2 regions of the Enterococcus sp. AMC1251 genome follow, and region 1 is predicted to be linked to the other one. Evidence: predicted binding sites of a transcription regulator. Region 1 holds the regulator's gene; the other holds the start of a gene.

Region 1 (5,867 bases):
GTTAGCAAATGCTACACCTTCGATCATATCTTCTTTTGTGAAATTCCCTGCACGACTGCGCAAACCATAAGCATTTCCGCCAATGTATACCGCATCTGCTCCATAATGAATGGCTGTTTTTAGTTTTTCTAGCGTCCCTGCTGGTGCTAAGACCTCAGGACGCTTCAATGTTCGTTCGTTTGTCATGTGTTTTTTCTCCTTATTTTATCTCGTCTGGATCTAAATCAAAGAATCCGATATCTAAACCACGGTTTTCTGGATGTAAAGCTTCGATTTGATCAATTGCTTTTTGTGCCTGCTCACTCGACCAAAGACCTGTTTTGATTTTTTCTTTTGCATCTACAAATTGTTTGGCTACTTTTACAAAATTTTCACCTGGCGCATAGATCCCATCTAGTTTCCACTTTGTGTAATTATGCTCATGAAGTTTGTCCAGTTCACCAATTAAATTTACATCATTATCCGCAAAAATATGCGTGCCGTGGCTGTCTTCATAAATCGAATAGTGTGTCTCTTCTTTTTTAGGTTCTGATATAAACAAACCACGCTCTTTGCCTGCTGACTCATCATTTTTAGTGAAATTATAGTAGTTTTGCAGCAAAGGGCGCTTTGATTGATGAATGCATGTGGCGCCATACACAAGAACTTCAGCTGGAACCATCAAGTTTTCCTTCATCGCTTTCATTTCTTCAAAAGGAACTTCACGCGCCAATACTGCACCCGTTGCTCCACGTTTGGCCCAAAAATTGATTTGGCGAGAGCTAGTCACTAAGGTTTCGCCATCGTAAATATAGGGAATATCGATTCCATCACGTTGCATTACAAATACAACTCCTGGATCACCAACTGTTACTTGATCTACTTGAATTTCTTGTAAAAAAGCCAAATATTCCGGAACCTTTTTCATTTTTTCAGGATGCATGATACCATTCAATGCAATCGTTACTTTTTTATCGACCTCGTGCGCTTTTTCGGTAATAGTTCGCTGTTCTTCACGAGAAAATGACGTCGGCAAACGTAATCCAAACATCTCTTCTCCAATGTATAATGTGTCTACTCCTACTGCTAACAATGCCTCTGCTTGTTCAATCGACTCAGCAGTCGCAATAAGTTCAATCATTTTATATCCTCCTTTGAAAGCTGAGCAGGCTGTTCAGTCCTCGAATAATTAATATATCTTGTAGCTTTTTCTATAGTCTTCTAACAACTGTTTTATAGTAGCATAGGTTCACAAACTTTCCAATAGTCTCTCTATATTTTAACGTTCATTTTTCACAAAATAAATAACTTTATTCTAGTTTTACTAAAGTAAAAAAGCTGTACAAAACAGATTCGTTTTGCACAGCGAATTATTGATTTTTTTGATTAAATTGTTTGTAATACTTGTTCAGGTTTAGGCGACTTAACAGTCAACGTTATTTTGCCTTTACTTGCACCGATCGTTACTTTATCACCCAGATGGATTTGACCAGAAAGTAATGCCTCGCTTAAACGATCCTCGACCTCTTTTTGTAATGCTCGACGAATTGGTCGTGCACCATACTCTGGATCAAACCCAACTTTTCCAATCACTTCAATGGCTGCTGCTGTGATCTTCACATTGACATCTTGCGCTCTCAAACGCTTAACGATAGATTTGCTCATGATTTTCACGATTTCGTGGATTTCTTCTTGATCCAATGAACGGAAGACAACTGTTTCATCCACACGGTTCAAGAATTCTGGACGGAATGCTTTTTTCAATTCTTCCATGATTCGTTTTTGCATCGCATCGTAGTCTTTTGTCAGATCTTTTACATTAAAACCGACATTTTTTTCTTCACGAATCGCTGTTGCCCCAATATTTGACGTCATGATCAAAATTGTATTTCTAAAGTCCACTTTACGCCCTTTAGAATCAGTTAAATGACCATCATCCAGTACTTGTAACAGAATATTGAAGACATCTGGATGAGCTTTTTCTACTTCATCCAATAAAATGACAGAATATGGTTTTTGACGGATTTTTTCAGTTAACTGTCCGCCTTCTTCATAACCCACATATCCTGGAGGAGAACCAATCAAACGGCTCGTGCTATATTTTTCCATAAATTCAGACATATCCACACGAACAAGGGCGTCCTCACTACCAAACATTGTTTCAGCTAATGCTTTTGCAAGCTCTGTTTTACCTACACCTGTTGGGCCTAAGAACATGAATGATCCAATGGGTCTATCTGGATCTTTTAACCCGCTACGAGCTCTACGAATCGCACGTGACACGGCTTGAACAGCTTCCTCTTGACCAACTACGCGATGATGTAGAATACTTTCTAATTCAAGCAAACGTTCACTTTCCTTTTTCTCTAACTGTTGTAACGGCACGCCAGTCCATTGTGAGACAACATTCGCAACATCTTGCTCCGTCACTTGATTCGCATAGCCGGAAGCTTCTTTTTGTTCTAATAATAGAATGTTTTCTAATTTACGTGCTAGTTTTTTTTCTTTTTGGCGTAGTCTTGCTGCACTTTCAAAAGACTGTGATTGAATCGCTTCTTCTTTTTCTTGAACTAAACGAGCGATTTCCACGCGTAAATTATTGATTTCAGAGGGTTCATCTGCCAAATCTAAACGAACTTTAGCCGAAGACTCATCCATCAGATCGATTGCTTTGTCTGGTAATTGGCGAGAATTAATGTATCGTACAGATAATTGAACTGCCGCATGTAGCGCATCATCTGTGATTTCCACACCGTGATGTTCTTCATAACGAGAGCGTAAACCCTTTAGAATTTCTTCTGCTTCTTCCGGCGTTGGCTCATCGACTTGCACACGAGCAAAACGACGTTCTAATGCTGAATCTTTTTCGATATATTTTTGGTATTCATCTAGTGTTGTTGCACCGATCGTTTGCAATTCTCCTCTTGCAAGGGCTGGTTTTAAAATATTCGATGCATCGATCGCACCTTCAGCACCACCTGCACCAATTAAGGTATGCAATTCATCAATAAATAAAATCACTTCGCCATCTTGATAAATTTCATCGATTACTTTTTTTAGTCGATCTTCAAATTCACCGCGATACTTGGTACCGGCAACTAAGGCACCCATATCCAACATCATTAAGCGTTTTTCCAACATATCCTCAGGAACTTCAGCGTTCACAATTTTTTGAGCTAGTCCTTCAGCAATGGCAGTCTTACCAACACCAGGTTCACCAACTAAAACAGGATTGTTCTTCGTACGACGACTTAGAATTTGGATTAATCGTCTAACCTCTTGCGAACGCCCGACTACAGGATCTAAATCATTTTCACGCGCTAATTTTGTTAAATCACGCGCTAATGAATCCAAGGTTGGTGTTCCTTTTGGCGCAGCTTTTTGAGCTTGATTATTACGACGACGCCCTACATTCCCACTCATTTGTGGATCAGTAATGCCTATTTTCTTCATCAATAACTGACGCATCTTAGACAAACTTAACCCTAAATTTAATAAAATACGTGCAGCCAATATATCTTCATCTCTTAATAAACCAAGTAGGATATGTTCTGTTCCAATATTTGGCGCGCCTAAACGTTTCGCTTCATCGCCTGCATAAGCAAAAATTTGTTTTGCACGAGGAGAATAAGGTAAATAGGCACCTTTAGGATATCCTTTAACGGTTCCATAGCCAGTTACGTGCTCTATTTCTTCACGAATATCATTTTTATCAACGTCCAACTGACGCAATGATTTCCCTGCAATTCCATTCGGTTCTAAGACTAGTGCTAATAATAAATGTTCAGACCCCACAGATTGATGTCTAAAATATTTTGCTTCTTCTTGTGCAATAGCTAATACCGCCTTGGCACTTTCTGTAAATAATTCGTCCATACTATCATTCCTCCTCGTAACTCAAACGTTCTAAAAATGAATGCATTAATTGAGCACGTAAATAATCTTCATTTGAGCCCGCTTTGCCTAAAACTGTTTTTCCAAGAACAGACAACATCAGATTTCCTTCTCTTTTGGTAATAACTTCTTCTTCATACAACTTTTGCACAAAAATTAGTGCATCTTTTTCCGAAAGTTCACTCCCAGTAAATTGGGCTATTTGCTTTAGTAGTTGATCACTATCAGAAATTTGTACTTTAGCGATCCTAATATATCCACCACCACCACGTTTACTTTCAACAGAATAGCCTCGTTGAATCGTAAAGCGTGTATTGATAACATAATTAATCTGGGAGGGAACACAATTGAATAAGTGAGCCATCTCGGCTCTACGAATCTCAATTTTACTGCTTTCTTCAAGAATTTTTTTTAAATATGCCTCTATTAAATCCGAAGTATTTTGATTACTCATCACACTCATCCTTTTCCCTTGACTAATACTGACCTTAATTATACATAATTTCAAGTGTTTAATAAAGAAGAATGCCCGAATTGATAAGAAAAGGTAAATACATTGAACTAGCTAATTATTCAAATGAACAAAAAAGAACAGAGTAATCACTCTGTTCTTTAAATCGGGAAGACAGGATTCGAACCTGCGACCCCTTGGTCCCAAACCAAGTGCTCTACCAAGCTGAGCTACTTCCCGTAGCTAAATAATAAAAAAAAGACTAAACGCTTAAAAGGAACTAATACTCACTACCTTCTAAATCGCAGTCAAACATTTCAACTATGCACCCAAAGGGAGTCGAACCCCTAACCTCTTGATTCGTAGTCAAGCACTCTATCCAGTTGAGCTATGGGTGCTTTATACTTTTCAACCCCTATTCTGTCAATTTCACAATTGCCATTCATAGTGTTTCAAAGCAATGCCGAGGACCGGAATCGAACCGGTACGGTGATCACTCACCGCAGGATTTTAAGTCCTGTGCGTCTGCCAGTTCCGCCACCCCGGCGTTTTGAAAAGGCTAAGCGGAAAACGGGGTTCGAACCCGCGACCCCCACCTTGGCAAGGTGGTGCTCTACCACTGAGCTATTTCCGCAGTTTGGATGCCGGCTAAAGGATTTGAACCCTCGACCCTCTGATTACAAATCAGATGCTCTACCAACTGAGCTAAGCCGGCGTTATAATCGCCTAGTAATAAAACGAGACTAAAGATGCGGGTGAAGGGACTTGAACCCCCACGCCGTAAGGCGCTAGATCCTAAATCTAGTGCGTCTGCCAATTCCGCCACACCCGCAAAATATTTCTATGAGCCGTGCAGGGCTCGAACCTGCGACCCTCTGATTAAAAGTCAGATGCTCTACCAACTGAGCTAACGGCTCAAAAAATGGAGGTTGACGGGATCGAACCGCCGACCCCCTGCTTGTAAGGCAGGTGCTCTCCCAGCTGAGCTAAACCTCCAAGACAACACTTTAGCGTGGCGACGTCCTACTCTCACAAAGGGAAACCCTTCACTACAATCGGCGCTAAGAAGCTTAACTTCTGTGTTCGGCATGGGAACAGGTGTATCCTTCTCGCTATCGCCACCACACTGGGTGTTGTTGCTATTTAATTGAGTGCTTTTTATTCACTCAAAACTGGATTGAAGTAGTAATCAAACAGCCCGAAATACTTTTTTATTTCGTTTCTTTGGTTAAGTCCTCGACCGATTAGTATTGGTCCGCTCCGTACATCACTGCACTTCCACTTCCAACCTATCTACCTGATCATCTCTCAGGGGTCTTACTTTCTTAAAGAAATGGGAAATCTCATCTTGAGGTGGGCTTCACACTTAGATGCTTTCAGCGTTTATCCCTTCCCTACATAGCTACCCAGCAATGCCCTTGGCAGAACAACTGGTACACCAGCGGTAAGTCCATCCCGGTCCTCTCGTACTAAGGACAGCTCCTCTCAAATTTCCAACGCCCGCGACGGATAGGGACCGAACTGTCTCACGACGTTCTGAACC
Region 2 (5,867 bases), 1.1 Mb from region 1:
CTTCTAGTCAAGTAAGTCTTCTGGAATCTGCATGATTCCTCCTGTATGAGCTGATGTTACTAGAGCCGTGTAACGAGCCAAATATCCTGTTTTTACCTTAGCTTTAAATTTCGGCAATTGATCATTTCTTTTCGCTAGCTCTTCATCCGACACGTGCAATTCTAATGTACGATTGGTTAAATCAATTTCAATTTCATCTCCATCTTCGACTAACGCAATAGGCCCTCCTGCAGCAGCTTCTGGAGAAATATGCCCCACTGCTATTCCACGAGTTGCTCCAGAAAAACGACCATCGGTAATCAAAGCAACATCTTTTCCTAAGCCTCGTCCAACGATACTTGATGTTGGTGCCAGCATTTCCGGCATACCCGGTCCGCCCTTCGGTCCTTCGTAACGAATCACAACAACATGACCTTTTTTCACAGTATGATCATCGATTGCAGCAACGGCTTCGTCATGAGAACTGAAACAAATTGCTTTTCCCACAAACTTTTTAATTGATGGGTCCACTCCACCAACTTTGATTACACTGCCTTTGGGTGCAATGTTTCCGTACAAGATCGATAAACCACCAACTGGGCTATACGGATTTTCTTTTGGATGGATAACTTCTTTATTTTTGATTACGGCATCTTGAACATTTTCACGAATTGTTTTTCCGGTAACAGTGATACGATCTGGATGAATCGCATTCCCTAAGTCTACTAGCTCCTTCATGATCGCAGGAACACCTCCTGCTTCATGAACATCATGCATCGAATAAGCAGATGATGGGGCAATTTTAGATAAATAAGGCACACGTTCAGCAATCGCATTAACTTCTTCTAAGTTGTAATCGATCTCTGCTTCATTGGCAATCGCTAGTGTATGCAGGACGGTATTTGTTGAACCGCCCATTGCCATATCTAATGCAAACGCATCATCGATTGCTTCCTTTGTGATGATATCTCTTGGTTTGATTTGTTTTTTGACTAGATCCATCAAATGGAAAGCTGATTGTCTAACAAGTTCTCTGCGTTCATCTGATACAGCTAAAATCGTCCCATTTCCTGGTAATGCCATCCCTAAAACTTCCATCAAGCAATTCATGGAATTTGCTGTAAACATCCCTGCACATGATCCGCAAGTTGGACAGGCATTTTGCTCCATAAAATTGAATTCTTCTTCCGTCATTTTGCCTTCTTTAAAGGTGCCAACGGCTTCAAACATATTCGAAAGTGTCAACGTATGTCCTGTTGGATCAATGCCAGCTTTCATTGGGCCACCTGAACAAAAGATAGCTGGTACATTCGTTCGAACACTTGCCATCAGCATTCCTGGAGTGATTTTGTCACAGTTAGGAATATAGAAAACACCATCAAACCAATGTGCATTAATCACAGTCTCTGCTGCATCTGCAATGATTTCTCTACTTGGCAATGAATAACGCATACCAATATGTCCCATAGCAATACCGTCATCTACACCAATCGTGTTAAATTCGAAAGGAATTCCTCCAGCTTCACGGATCGCCTCTTTAGCAACATCCGCTAATTCTCTTAAATGCACATGTCCTGGAACTATATCAATATAAGAATTACAAATAGCTATAAACGGTTTGTTCATATCTTTGGCATTTTTTACTTGCCCAGTTGCATAAAGCAAACTTCTGGCGGGAGCCGCCTCGATTCCTTTTTTGATTTTATCACTACGCATTGTTCATCCACTCCAATTCAGTTATCTCCAGAAGATCTCTTTTTTTGCTTCTTCTGATTCATTTTCTTATTTACTCTGCCACCTCTTCTTTATAAAGATTTCTACAAAAAAAACACCCCATCGATTGAATGGGATGCTTTAGTAAGACCCCCATTTACCAAAGACAAACAGGACTCTAACATCTGCGAAATTTCTCAGTGTTCTAAGTCCTACACGATAAAATAATGACTAATACGTGATTATTGTCTATCTTCTTCATGGCAACGGTCTCCTCTTTTAAAAAATCTATAAAGATTAAAATGGCATGTGATAAATAAAAGCTTTTACTAACTATAAACCTATTAAATGAGAATGTCAATATAATTTGGTAAAAAAATTCAGAAAATTCTAAAAACAGCAGTTGCTATTTTTTTACTCAATATCTTAAGTTAGCTTTGAGATAAAAATTAAGTGACCTAAATAATCTATTCCCTCAATACCTACGTAAAATTATTTAACTAACCTCCAAATAAAAACGAGAATCCGAGTAGAAACTGTAAAAAGCAGTTTCTCGTTAATCGAACTAAAAACCGCACAATGCTTGAACATTGTGCGGTTTTTAGTTCAATTAACAAGAAATATCTCGAGGCAATAAGTCGAAGCTTATCATTACCTACTGAGTACTCGATCTTAAACAACTCTTACCAAAACCTCGTTTTCCCCTACAATGTTATCCTCTTTGAAAATAATACAAAGGTTTGTGAGTTAAACGTTTCATCTGTCTCTTCTTATCTTCAATAATAGACAATAACTCCTCGGAAAAGCTTTCTAAAATAACTCGGCCGCCTTTATACGTACTTCCCCCCATTGAAATTACTTCATCAGGTGTTAATATGATTTTTCTATGGGAGATTTTTTTGAAGAATTCTTCAATCAGGTATGTAGGCAAATAAAAATTATTTTGTGCCGAAAATGATTCTAAATAGATAAAGTCATCAATACTGATATAACAATCGTCCATTGATAGAAAATTCACGGACTTATCTACATAGATATCTCTTTTTTGTAGAATCTCATTAATTTTTTTGTTCAAAAGATTTAAGGTCTCTATTTCTTTGACAAAATTTTCTAATTCTCGATAACGTACAGCTTTGCGTTCATCATAATTCACACGTAAAGCAATACCCACCGATACGACAACTGCACCAATTAAGACACCAGTTATCCCTGTAATAAAAACAACCATTTGGATTCCCTCACTCTTTTCGTTCTTGTTTTTTAGTATAACATATTCCTTCATGAGGACAAAAATATACGAAAAAAAATAATTTTTCGCTTATTTTTTTCACTTTTTTTTTGGTATTTTGATTATTTCTTTTATTGAATAATCTAGATTACTCATTTAGTTGATGATATAATATGACAGTAGTAATATTATATATGAGAGTTGGGGAAGATAGAATGGGGAAAAAAGTGATTAAGTTAGATTTTGATGATGTGGTTATTGCTAACGAAGATGGAAGTACGACACATGCATTGTATGAATGGTTCAATTTTAAGCCGGAAATCGGTGATCTTGTTGATGTTTTTGAAGATGGTGATGAACTAATCATTCACAAAGCAGAACAAGCTACAAATGCAACAGAAAATCTGCAAGATAAGATCAATATCAACATCGTTAATGAAAATAACAATACACAGACACAGTCAGTTGGTGGCTATGTACAGCATGGTAGAGTCGTTAATAAATGGGTTTATTTTATATTAGCCTTATTTTTAGGTGGAATTGGTGCTCATAAATTCTATTCTGGTTTTACAGGGAAAGGAATCATGTACTTAGTATTCTGCTGGACATGGATTCCTGTAATAATTGCATTTTTCACAGCAATTATTACATTACTTAAACCTGCTGATCAAAATGGGAATATTGTTGTTACCTCATAATAATTGAAAAAAAGAGATTACTCCTGTTTTCTCTATTTGTCAGTACTTAGGGTGAAAAACAAAAGTAAATCACTTTTGTTTTTCACCCTTTTTTTACTTAATTCAGTGCATTAAAGTTGACCTTTATTGACCAATAAAGTATACTTTTTTTAAGCATTAAGGTATGCTTTGTGATAAAATGATTTGAAGAGTTTTTTATATAGGAGGAATATACTATGAATTTAATACCAACGGTCATTGAACAATCATCTCGTGGAGAAAGAGCATATGATATTTATTCACGATTATTAAAAGATAGAATCATCATGTTAAGTGGTCCGATCGATGATAATGTAGCAAACTCAGTCATTGCCCAATTACTATTTTTGGATGCACAAGACTCTGAAAAAGACATCTATATTTATATCAACTCGCCAGGAGGAAGTGTTTCTGCTGGATTAGCAATTTTCGACACAATGAATTTTGTCAAAGCTGATGTACAAACAATTGTTCTAGGTATGGCAGCTTCTATGGGAAGTTTCTTATTAACTGCCGGCACAAAAGGCAAACGTTTCGCATTACCAAATGCTGAAATCATGATCCATCAACCTCTTGGTGGAGCTCAAGGTCAAGCAACTGAGATCGAAATTGCAGCGAAACACATTCTTGATACACGTGATCGCCTAAATAAAATTTTAGCTGAACGCACTGGTCAACCACTTGAAGTCATTGAACGTGATACTGATCGTGATAATTTCATGACTGCTCAACAAGCAAAAGAATACGGTTTAATCGATGAAGTAATGGAAAATAGCACCTCTTTAAACAAATAATACTATTGATGTCCAAAAATTCTTTTGAAATTTTGGGCATTTTTATTTAAACTAGTGACAAAAAGCGCTACACTAAAGATAGAAGAAATGAAAGGATGTTATTAACATGGATATTTCAGTGATTGATGCAACAAAAGTTACTACAAAAAATGGTTTGGCAATTGGGAAAGACTCAGCCCCAATAAAAATGGTAGAATTTATGAACGTTCGTTGCCCTTATTGTAAAAAATGGTTTGAGGATTCGTTTGATCTATTGAATGAATATATTAAAGATGGCAAAGTTCAGCGAATTATCAAACTATTAGATAAAGAAAAAGAAAGCTTGCAACGCGGTAATGTGATGCATCACCATGTCGATTATGATTTACCAGAAAAAGGATTGACCGATCTAAAACAAATGTATGATATGCAAGATCAATGGGGAAATCTTTCTTTAGAAGATGTGGCAGTGTTCGCAAAAGATAATTTGCAACTATCTGAAAAGAAAGAAGCAACAATTGTTCAATCAGTAGTTGCAGAAGCGGAAGCAGCAAATATTAAATTTGTACCAACGATCGTGATTGGGGAGCATATCTTTGATGAATCCATTACTAAAGAAGAATTAATTGGTTATTTAAAAGGTAAATAAAAAAATAAGGTTTTGAGAAGTAATGACACTTCCAGTCACTACATCCCAAAACCTTAAAAATATAAATAAACGGTGGTGGTGTAAAGAAACAACTACTACGCTGCCAATCTAAACACTTTTATTTTGATCGCCATCTTTTTGGACTTTATTATCATCATTAGAGCTCAATTTCTTTTCTGAAGTAGAATCTTCAACCTCTTTTTCAGCATCTTCACCAAAACTCAAGATTTTATCCACATCTTCTTTTCCAAGAAAATTACCTAGACCTTCTCCAAGTTGTTTGATCTGCCTCATAATAAAATCTTTATCTTCTACACCCATTTAGTTCACCTAGCTTTCTTCTGCTTTGGCATAACAATCCGTATCTAATAAGAATTCATGCACTTTTTTCTCTTAACTTATCCGCAAATTCATTAATTTTACGAATTCGGTGATTAATTCCAGACTTTGAAATTGCTCCTGAAGGGATCATTTCACCTAATTCTTTTAAGCTCACTTCTGGATATTCTAAACGTAATTCTGCAATTTCCTGTAATTTGTCTGGCAACGCAGTTAAGCCTACCACACTTTCGATATACTGAATATTTTCGATTTGTTTTGACGCAGCATCGATTGTTTTATTAAGATTGGCTGTTTCACAATTGACTAAGCGGTTCACTGAATTACGCATATCACGAACAATTCGGACATCTTCAAATTTCAACATTGAATTTGTCGCACCAATCAACGTCAGAAAATCAGCGATTCGCTCAGCTCCTTTTAAGTAGGAAATATACCCATTACGCCGCTCTAAGGTTCGTGCATTTAAA

The links. The regulator CtsR, encoded in region 1, represses protease genes until heat stress. The targets are predictions, from matches to a motif close to TTGGTCAAAAAAGGTCAAANA.
Region 2: a site for CtsR is predicted at 3,732-3,752, ahead of clpP (ATP-dependent Clp endopeptidase proteolytic subunit ClpP). Genes of this name have one in related genera too.

The regions. Positions count from the first base shown of each region.
Region 1 covers NZ_CM177098.1:3,426,714-3,432,580, forward strand. Annotated here, with positions in the region: gene AC4BBR_RS16195 (peptidase U32 family protein) at 1-186, opposite strand, end outside; gene AC4BBR_RS16200 (peptidase U32 family protein) at 200-1,120, opposite strand; gene AC4BBR_RS16205 (ATP-dependent Clp protease ATP-binding subunit) at 1,366-3,855, opposite strand; gene AC4BBR_RS16210 (CtsR family transcriptional regulator) at 3,860-4,327, opposite strand; tRNA gene AC4BBR_RS16215 (tRNA-Pro) at 4,491-4,564, opposite strand; tRNA gene AC4BBR_RS16220 (tRNA-Arg) at 4,649-4,722, opposite strand; tRNA gene AC4BBR_RS16225 (tRNA-Leu) at 4,786-4,871, opposite strand; tRNA gene AC4BBR_RS16230 (tRNA-Gly) at 4,887-4,958, opposite strand; tRNA gene AC4BBR_RS16235 (tRNA-Thr) at 4,967-5,039, opposite strand; tRNA gene AC4BBR_RS16240 (tRNA-Leu) at 5,075-5,156, opposite strand; tRNA gene AC4BBR_RS16245 (tRNA-Lys) at 5,169-5,241, opposite strand; tRNA gene AC4BBR_RS16250 (tRNA-Val) at 5,248-5,320, opposite strand; rRNA gene rrf (5S ribosomal RNA) at 5,335-5,450, opposite strand; rRNA gene AC4BBR_RS16260 (23S ribosomal RNA) at 5,549-5,867, opposite strand, start outside.
Region 2 covers NZ_CM177098.1:1,032,734-1,038,600, reverse strand. Annotated here, with positions in the region: gene ilvD (dihydroxy-acid dehydratase) at 4-1,695, opposite strand; gene AC4BBR_RS04820 (hypothetical protein) at 2,405-2,920, opposite strand; gene AC4BBR_RS04815 (TM2 domain-containing protein) at 3,094-3,618, shown strand; gene clpP (ATP-dependent Clp endopeptidase proteolytic subunit ClpP) at 3,834-4,430, shown strand; gene AC4BBR_RS04805 (DsbA family protein) at 4,537-5,058, shown strand; gene AC4BBR_RS04800 (hypothetical protein) at 5,167-5,379, opposite strand; gene whiA (DNA-binding protein WhiA) at 5,435-5,867, opposite strand, start outside.